2 regions of the Bacillus sp. PK6-013 genome follow, and region 1 is predicted to be linked to the other one. Evidence: riboswitches for the same ligand, from Rfam matches in the RefSeq annotation. Region 1 holds a riboswitch; the other holds the start of a gene.

Region 1 (4,417 bases):
ATGTGATGCGACAACACGGAAGGCAGCCGATTACATATGAGGTTCCCTTTCATCAAAATTACCGGGAAATCATCTCAAAACTGTTTGATGAACAGCCTGCAGCTGACGGCATTTTTGCCAGCGATGACCTCATGGCCGCTACAGTCATCACCGAAGCAAAAAAACGCGGAAAAGACATTCCCGGGCAATTAAAGGTGATCGGCTACGACGGAACGGAAGCCGTTCAGTCCATCCTCCCGGAATTGACAACCATCCAGCAGCCGATTGAACTCATTTCCAAGACGGCCATCGAGATTTTGTCCAAAGCCATCGAAGGCGAATTCGATGATTTACAGCTGGAAACCTATTTGCCCGTACAGCTTTTAGAAGGAGAGACGACTTAAATGAATCGCACAAAAAAAGGAGACATTGACGTCTCCTTTTTCCATACATATCCTGATCTATCCAATTGTTAAAAATATAAAATTTACATTACTAACCTAAAATTTAACTTATTTTTCTAGACAAACGCATCTCCACATGATAAATTTAAAGACAAGTTTTCAAAAAATTCTAATTTTGGTACGGGGGTGCCTTTCATTGAGCGTAAGCCACTTTTTTCCTGAAACTCTAGTTGCTATTGTAAAAGACATGTTAACCAAAACCGATGGTTCAACAACCAAAGCGATTGAAACGCTGATCGGTGGCAAAGCCGAAATCGAAGTTTTTCAGCAAAATAATATTGATTATGACAAGCTGTCACCTGAAGAAGCGAGGCTGTTTCAACGCGATGATGACATCTTGTTTAGAACTTCCTCTTTGAAAACAGGCGATGATTATTTATCTTATAATTATGTCTATGTTAAAACAAACTTACTGCCGCCCGCCATCAAACAAGATTTGCAGGCAGAAAGGCTTCCCATCGGGAAAATCATTGCAGAACTGGAGTCAAGGCGTGAAATTTTCAGTACGGGCGACTGCCTGGGAAAACATTTCACACAACTTGTACCTGTTTCAGCAGACCGGACATATGCTTTTAAAAAATATCAGATTATCAGCGGCCGGCAGTGCATGTTCTATGTCTGCGAGCTATTCGATTTAGAAAAAATCTGCGAACGGACTGCGGGCTGAATCATGCCCGTCAGCTGCCACTTCATGAAAAGGCTTCCATAACCTCCCCATTCCTTCTTCCCTCAAAACAAAAACCCCTGCGAAACAGGGGCTGTTATTTATTGATACACCGTTTTCGGAACGGCAACGACCGGATTTCCGGCAGCATAAGGAGCGACATCGTATTGCTGGAAGACGATCGCAATGCCGTCTTTTGTGTAATAAAAAGCCGTGTTTTTACCAAGGACGATGTCTTTCTTCTTCACATCCGGGAAGAAAATGTCGCTGTGTTTTTGAATATAGTCGTAAATGTATGTTTTTGTCTTATCCATTTTCGATTTTGTATTTAAGATATCTGATAAATACACCCGCTTTTTAGAGGCAAGGTCATAGTTGAAAGAGCGGACTGCCGTATTTCCGTGCGCTCCGCCGGAGTAGACGTAATTACTTGTCAGAATGCTCAGCTTTTGGCCGGTCCGGTATTTCACTTCAAAGGACGTTTGATAATCTGTTTGGTAACCGTGCTGTTGGCCGTCTTTCTTGTTTTTTACATAATCTTTGTAGGACTGCTCAATATAACGTTTAAAATCTTTGTTGATCCTATTTTGGAGAGATTTGGTGCTTACATTTGCAACCTGCGGGTATTTCAAAGCCTTAATGTTTTTGTAAGTATGGCTCGTGACCGTCGGCTTTTTTTCATTTGCCGCGTGTGCAGAAGGAAGTGCGGCCGCACCGTACAGCGCAAAAAACAATACCCCTGTCATCAGCATACCTAACGCTTTAAACACTGTTTTTTTGTTCATAAGAACCCTCCTTAATCTGTCATTGTTTATCATACCCATTTTGAAATCAGGTACACATGATAGACCGGTGAACTCGCGAGAAAGTTTCTATTTTCGGAGATAAAAATTGAAAAATATTCTAATTCACCCTGTTCGTTCAGCACCTTGTTGACCATTTGAACGACTGTCTTGACAAAAAATTCACACGCTGATTCGATACGCCCTCCGGTTTAACCGCAGAAGAAGAAAATGAAAAACCAAATAGTTTTTTTAAACCCATTGACATTTTTATAAAAAGTATTAATATTAAAACTATTAAAAAATTGCATAAAAAGGTTTTCCTTATCAAGAGTGGTGGAGGGACTGGCCCTGTGAAACCCGGCAACCGCTGTCTATGACAGAATGGTGCTAAATCCTTAAGAGCATGTACGTGCTCTTGAAGATAAGGAGGAGATTGAATATATCAAGCTCTTCCTTATCGGGAAGAGCTTTTTTATGTCTATAAAGAAAGAGGGATGAAGCATGACACAATCAACCGATGTACTGAAGCAAACGCCTGGGAAAAAAATCGGACCGTACAGAGCTGATCAGGTGGGGAGTCTTTTAAGGTCTGCGCCCGTAAAAAAAGCGCGTATTCAAAAAGCGAACGGTGAAATTAGCGCTGAACAACTGCGCGAAGTCGAAAACGAAGAGATCAAGCGCATTGTCGAAAAGCAAAAAGAAATTGGCCTTAAAGCCGTTACTGACGGGGAATTCCGCAGGTCATGGTGGCATTTCGATTTTCTTGAAGGGCTTGACGGCGTAGAAGGATATACAGCGGACAAGGGCATTCAATTTCATAATGTTGAAACGAAGCCGCGCGGAATCAAAGTAACAAGCAAAGTCGATTTTACAAACCATCCGATGCTGGAAGATTATAAATTTCTTCATGATATTGCGGGCACACATACGCCGAAAATGACGATTCCGAGCCCGAATATGCTGTTTTTCAGAGGAAAACTTGGAGAAAGCCCGTACGAGGATCTGGATGAGTTCCATCACGATGTCGCGCAGGCTTACAAAAAAGCGATCCGCGCATTTTACGATGCCGGCTGCCGCTATTTGCAACTGGATGACACGGCCTGGTCGGTATTTTTCTCAGACAAAGGACATGAGCAGATCAAAGCCTTCGGCCGCCAGCCTGATGAACTGCGCCAGTCCTTCGCCAACACGATTAATGAAGCAGTTGAAGGACGCCCGGACGATTTGACGGTCACCATGCACATCTGCCGCGGCAACTTCCAGTCAACATGGGTGGCGGAAGGCGGCTACGATGCGGCTGCAGAAACGATTTTCGACGGACTCAATTTAGACGGACTTTTCCTTGAATTTGATGACGAGCGCTCCGGCGGCTTCGAACCGCTTCGCTATGTCAAACGGAAAGACTTGCAGATCGTCCTCGGCCTGATCACATCAAAATTCGGAGAGCTTGAAAACCCGGATGATATTAAGCGGCGCATCGACGAAGCAGCTCGCTTCGTCGACCTGAACCAATTGTGCCTAAGCCCGCAGTGCGGCTTTGCCTCCACAGAAGAAGGCAATCTCCTGACAGAAGAGCAGCAATGGGAAAAACTGCGTCATGTCGTCGAGATCGCAGAAGACGTATGGAAATAACACCTCATATTTGAGACATGCCTCCTGACGGCATGTCTCTTTTTTTGCCCCTCTATACAATTTAAAATTCCTTCTTGATTTGTTCATAGTTTGATCATATTTGGCTTCTATAATGCTCTTTAGTGAGGTGATCGAACAATGATTAAGAAAAGGAAAATCGATATATTCCTGGTCTTCATTCTTGTATTATCTGCAGCTTTAAACTTGTACGGCATCTGGAATAGTGACACAGACAACGCCTACTATACGGCGGCCGTTGAAAGTATGACCCAAAGTTTTCATAACTTTTTTTACGCATCATTTGATCCAGCAGGCTTTGTAACAGTTGATAAACCGCCGGTTGCACTCTGGATTCAGACACTTTTTGCACTTGTGTTCGGCGTGCACGGCTGGAGCGTCGTTCTTCCTGAAGCGATTGCCGAAGTGATTTCCGTAGCACTGTTGTACTTTATTGTAAAACCTACTTTTGGCAAAACGGCGGCCAGAATTTCAGCTCTTATTATGGCGTGTACGCCGATTGCCGTTGCGGTCAGCCATACAAACAACGTCGACAGCATTCTCACCCTTTGTTTGATGATTGCAACCTGGATGTTGTTTAAAGCAGTCCGGAAAGGAAAAATCGGCTGGCTGCTCGGCGCATTCTGTATGGTCGGCGTCGGCTTTAACGTCAAAATGCTGCAAGCATACATGGTATTACCGGCATTCCTGCTGTTTTACATGATTGCAGCAAAAACGACGATTCGCAAAAAAATTGTGTCTCTTATCACAGCCTTGATCGTTCTGGCAGGCGTTTCCGTTTCCTGGGCGGTAGTCGTCGATAGTCAGCCGGAGAGTTCGCGCCCTTATATTGGAAGCAGCCAGACCAACTCTGTCCTTGAGCTGGCGTTTGGCTA
Region 2 (4,417 bases), 1.4 Mb from region 1:
TCGGTTCAGCGGTCGGCGCCCATTCCGGCCCCGGAACATTGGCGGTCTTTTTTCCGGGGAAAGACAAAAGATAAGGTAAAACAGAGGCCTGCTTGATAAAAGCAGGCCTTAGATTGTTGACAAAATCCCAAAACGGCTCTTAGTTTTGGGATTTTGTCATCCTATCAGCGTGATTGAAAACCCTTGCAGTTTAGGAAGGCCGAGCATCGGAGCGGAGCGAATGTTGCAATTCGTGAGCACCGACGCGCAGGCCTGACAACGAATGCGAGGGTTTGTCGACACGCTGAGGCCTGCTTGATAAAAGCAGGCCTTCTTCGTCAGCTGTCTTCGGTGACTGTTCCTTCAGCGGCGGCCGGTGTAAGCGCTCCATCAAGAAAACCGGCAGCCGCTGTCGCGACATCAGGACCTCCAGACCCCTCGACCACTTTTTCCATTGTGATCGGACAAATTTTGAACGCACCGCCAAAATTGACGACTCCTCCTGCCGAAACACTTTGAATGTAAACTGAGCAGCAATGTTTCATACCAAGTCTCCTTTTTTTGGGTCTTATGATATGTGTATGCTGGCGGTACAAGGAGGCATAAACTTCCCGGCAAAAAACATCGCGGTTGGGAGAGTACATAGTTTCGCCGGCAGTGTGCAAGCTAAAAGCGACATTTTGACAGGAGGTGCTTCCTCATGAAAGATGATGATAAAAAGCCAGTTGACAACAACGCCGTCAACCAGCAGAAAAACCGGCTCGCTGAAAAGAACAGACAAGCCGGTAAACACCAGGAATCAAAGAAGCCTGATCACTTGTAAAAAACCGGCGGCGTCCTCATCGGACGCCGCCTCATATTTATTTTTTCTCGTATGTCCAGCCCTCTTCCTGATAGATTTTATCCTGTTTCATCAGATAGCCGAGCGCCCTTTTAAATGCTGCTTTGCTCATGTTGAAGCGCTCTTTGATATCCTCAGGGTCGCTTTTATCCCAGAACGGCATCGCGCCGTTTCTCGTTCTCATATAAGTCAAAATTTGTTCTGCATCAACCGACAAGGCATCCTGCTTTCTTGGCAGAAGCGACAGATTAACAGAACCGTCTTCTTTTACTTTGATCACCCTTGCGGTCAGCTTTTCCCCAAGCCTCGGCTCTTCCTTTCGCTCAGAAGAATGGATAAAGCCTCTGATGCCGGTTTCGGAAATCATAAAAGAGCCTGATGCGATCAAGCGGTAGATCGTTCCGGTGAGCTCTTTATTCATCAGACCGGGTGAAGCTTCACTAAACAGCTCGCTGATCTTATCCTCCGGCGCCGGTTTGGCAAACATCCTTCCGTGCCCCGTGATTTTCAGCATACAGTACAGCCTGTCCCCTTTTTGCGGCCATACTGATTCATACGGCGGGAGATGCTCTGTCGCAACGAGGGCGTCCTTCGAGAGCCCGACATCGACGAAAACCCCCATGCCGCTGACGGCATCAACGACTTCCACCCAGCCGTACTGTTCAGCGCTGATCATCGGCTTTCTCATCGTAGCCGCTAAGCGATCTTCATGATCGACATATAAAAAGACATCGACCTCTTCTCTGTCTTCAATATCCTCCGTGATCTCGCTCTGATGCAGAAGGACCGCCGTTTCGCCGTCCGTCAAAAAGTAACCGTAATCGGCTTTATGATCTATTTTCAATGTTAGCTGCTGTCCTGGTTTCATACTGTTTCTTCCTTTCTTATCCGCCTGTTTTTCTTTTTCTTATTATTCCTCCAATGTTAAAATTATTGCCGGATCGCGGCCAGGCAAACCGCTCGATATTGGAAGTTTCACCTTATTCTACTATAATTGACTCATAAGTAAAATGGATGGAGGTTTTCACATGGCGAAAGAAAGCTCATTTGATATCGTCTCAAAGGTTGAACTGCCTGAAGTTCAAAACGCAATTCAGACCGCTCTCAAAGAAATCGGCACACGCTATGATTTCAAAGGGTCAAAAAGCAGCATCACACTCGAAGGAGACGAGCTCGTTCTCGTATCGGACGACGAATTTAAAATGAACCAGCTGAAAGACGTGCTTGTCGGCAAACTGATCAAGCGGAACGTCCCGACGAAAAACATCGAATACTCAAAGCTTGAGAACGCTTCAGGCGGCACGGTCAGACAGCGCGGAAAACTAGTTCAGGGCATCGACAAAGAAAACGCGAAAAAAATCAATAACCTGATAAAAAAATCGGGTCTGAAAGTTAAATCGCAAGTGCAGGATGATCAAGTCCGCGTAACCGGAAAAAATAAAGACGACCTTCAGCAAATCATCGCGATGGTGAGGGAAGCCGACCTGCCGATTGATGTCCAATTTATAAATTTTCGATAAATTCTTAATTTACTGTTGATTATTCTCCCGATTTTCGGTAAATTGAGTAAAAGTAATCAATAGAAACTAAATAGCTGTTCTTATCAAGAGAGGCAGAGGGACTGGCCCGATGAAGCCTCAGCAACCGGTGAATGAATATTCATGACCAAGGTGCTAAATCCAGCAAGCAGTCTGCTTGGAAGATAAGAAGACGGACAATGTCGATGAAAAGTCTTCTGCTTCACAGAAGACTTTTTTGTTTATCAAAAATGCTTAAGGGGGAAAACGATGGGTTTTTTGGAGGATATAAAAAGCAAAACGTTAATCGCGGACGGCGCAATGGGCACACTTCTGTATTCCTACGGGATCGACAGGTGTTTTGAGGAACTGAACATCTCCAAGCCCGAAGAAGTGAGACGCGTCCACGAAGCGTATGTACAGGCCGGCGCCGATATCATTCAAACGAACACGTACGGCGCAAACTTCATCAAGCTGTCCAGATACGGGCTCGAAGACGAAACAAAACAAATCAACGAAAAAGCGGTCCGTCTCGCCCGCTCCGCCGCCGGTTCTGCTTATGTTCTCGGTACGCTCGGCGGAATCCGGACGTTCAACAAAAACTCGTATTCTCTCGAGGACATTAAAAGAAGCTTCCGCGAACAGCTCTATCTTCTGTTAAATGAGCAGCCGGACGGACTTCTGCTCGAAACCTATTATGATTTAGAAGAAGCGCGCGAAGTTTTAAAGATTGCCAGAAAGGAAACAGAGCTGCCGATCATTTTGAATGTCTCAATGCACGAAGAGGGCGTTCTTCAGGACGGAACCCCGCTTGCGGACGGTCTGAAGCAGCTGGCATCCCTCGGCGCAGAAGTCGTTGGCATCAACTGCCGCCTCGGCCCTTATCATATGATCAGAGCGCTTGAAGAAGTCCCGCTTTTAGAAGACGCCTATCTTTCCGTCTATCCCAACAGCAGCCTCCCGTCCCTTGTCGAAGGCAGGCTTGTTTATGAGACAGATGATGAATATTTCAGGGAAAGCGCGGAGGAATTCCGCAATCAAGGCGCACGGATCATCGGCGGCTGCTGCGGAACCACGCCGAACCACATCAGGGCGATGGCTGAGGCAGTCAAAGGGCTTCCTCCAGTCACCGAAAAGCACGTGAAAATCAGAAAGAAAGCGGCGCTTGCTGTTCAAAACGAAAGGACAGAGCCCGTTCTCGACGATCTGGCCAAGCAAAAACGGTCCATTATCGTCGAACTCGATCCTCCAAAACAATTAAACTTTGAGAAATTTTTGCACGCCGCTAAAGAGCTTAAATCAGCCGGAATCGATGCACTGACATTGGCGGACAACTCGCTTGCCACACCGAGGATCAGCAATGTCGCCTGCGGCGCGCTCTTAAAACAGCGCCTCGATATGAGGTCGCTGATCCATATTACATGCAGAGACCGCAACCTGATCGGCCTGCAGTCCCATCTAATGGGGCTCGATACACTGGGGCTGTCAGACGTGCTGGCGATTACCGGCGATCCGTCGAAAATCGGCGACTTTCCGGGAGCGACTTCCGTCTATGATCTGACATCGTTCGATTTGATCAGCCTGATCAAACAGTTTAACGAAGGCTTGTCATATTCAGGTAAACCGCTCGGCAAGAAAACAAATTTCTCAGTGGCGGCCGCCTTCAATCCGAATGTCAGACACATTGACAAAGCGGTGAAACGGCTTGAGAAAAAAATCGCCTGCGGCGCAGACTATTTCATTTCCCAGCCTGTCTATTCAGAGGAGCAGCTCATCAAAATCCACGAAGAAACAAAGCATCTTGAAACACCGATCTATATCGGCGTCATGCCGCTGACCAGCAGCCGCAACGCGGAATTCATCCACAACGAAATCCCCGGCATCAAACTGTCCGATTCAATCCGCGAAAAGATGGCGCTGGCGGGAAATGACAAACAAAAACAGGCCGAGGAAGGGCTCGCGATCGCCCGCTCCCTGCTTGATGCGGCGTGCGACCTGTTCAACGGCATTTATCTGATCACACCGTTTTTGCGGTCTGATTTAACCGCCGAACTGACGGCATATATCCACCAGAAAGAAA

The links. Region 1 has a riboswitch for S-adenosylmethionine ahead of M1E03_RS00930 (5-methyltetrahydropteroyltriglutamate--homocysteine S-methyltransferase). Riboswitches for the same ligand answer to the same signal wherever they lie in the genome.
Region 2: another riboswitch for S-adenosylmethionine. It lies ahead of M1E03_RS15415 (bifunctional homocysteine S-methyltransferase/methylenetetrahydrofolate reductase); the one in region 1 lies ahead of M1E03_RS00930 (5-methyltetrahydropteroyltriglutamate--homocysteine S-methyltransferase).

The regions. Positions count from the first base shown of each region.
Region 1 is NZ_CP096417.1:192,273-196,689, reverse strand. Features, by position in the region: gene M1E03_RS00945 (LacI family DNA-binding transcriptional regulator) at 1-383, shown strand, start outside; gene M1E03_RS00940 (chorismate--pyruvate lyase family protein) at 580-1,110, shown strand; gene M1E03_RS00935 (DUF3298 and DUF4163 domain-containing protein) at 1,209-1,892, opposite strand; SAM riboswitch class I at 2,211-2,320, shown strand; gene M1E03_RS00930 (5-methyltetrahydropteroyltriglutamate--homocysteine S-methyltransferase) at 2,394-3,524, shown strand; gene M1E03_RS00925 (glycosyltransferase family 39 protein) at 3,663-4,417, shown strand, end outside.
Region 2 is NZ_CP096417.1:3,031,247-3,035,663, forward strand. Features, by position in the region: gene M1E03_RS15390 (DegV family protein) at 1-74, shown strand, start outside; gene M1E03_RS15395 (spore germination protein) at 318-524, opposite strand; gene M1E03_RS15400 (DUF3941 domain-containing protein) at 680-802, shown strand; partial or broken gene M1E03_RS15405 (CvfB family protein) at 840-1,708, opposite strand; gene M1E03_RS15410 (YajQ family cyclic di-GMP-binding protein) at 1,849-2,340, shown strand; SAM riboswitch class I at 2,418-2,529, shown strand; gene M1E03_RS15415 (bifunctional homocysteine S-methyltransferase/methylenetetrahydrofolate reductase) at 2,608-4,417, shown strand, end outside.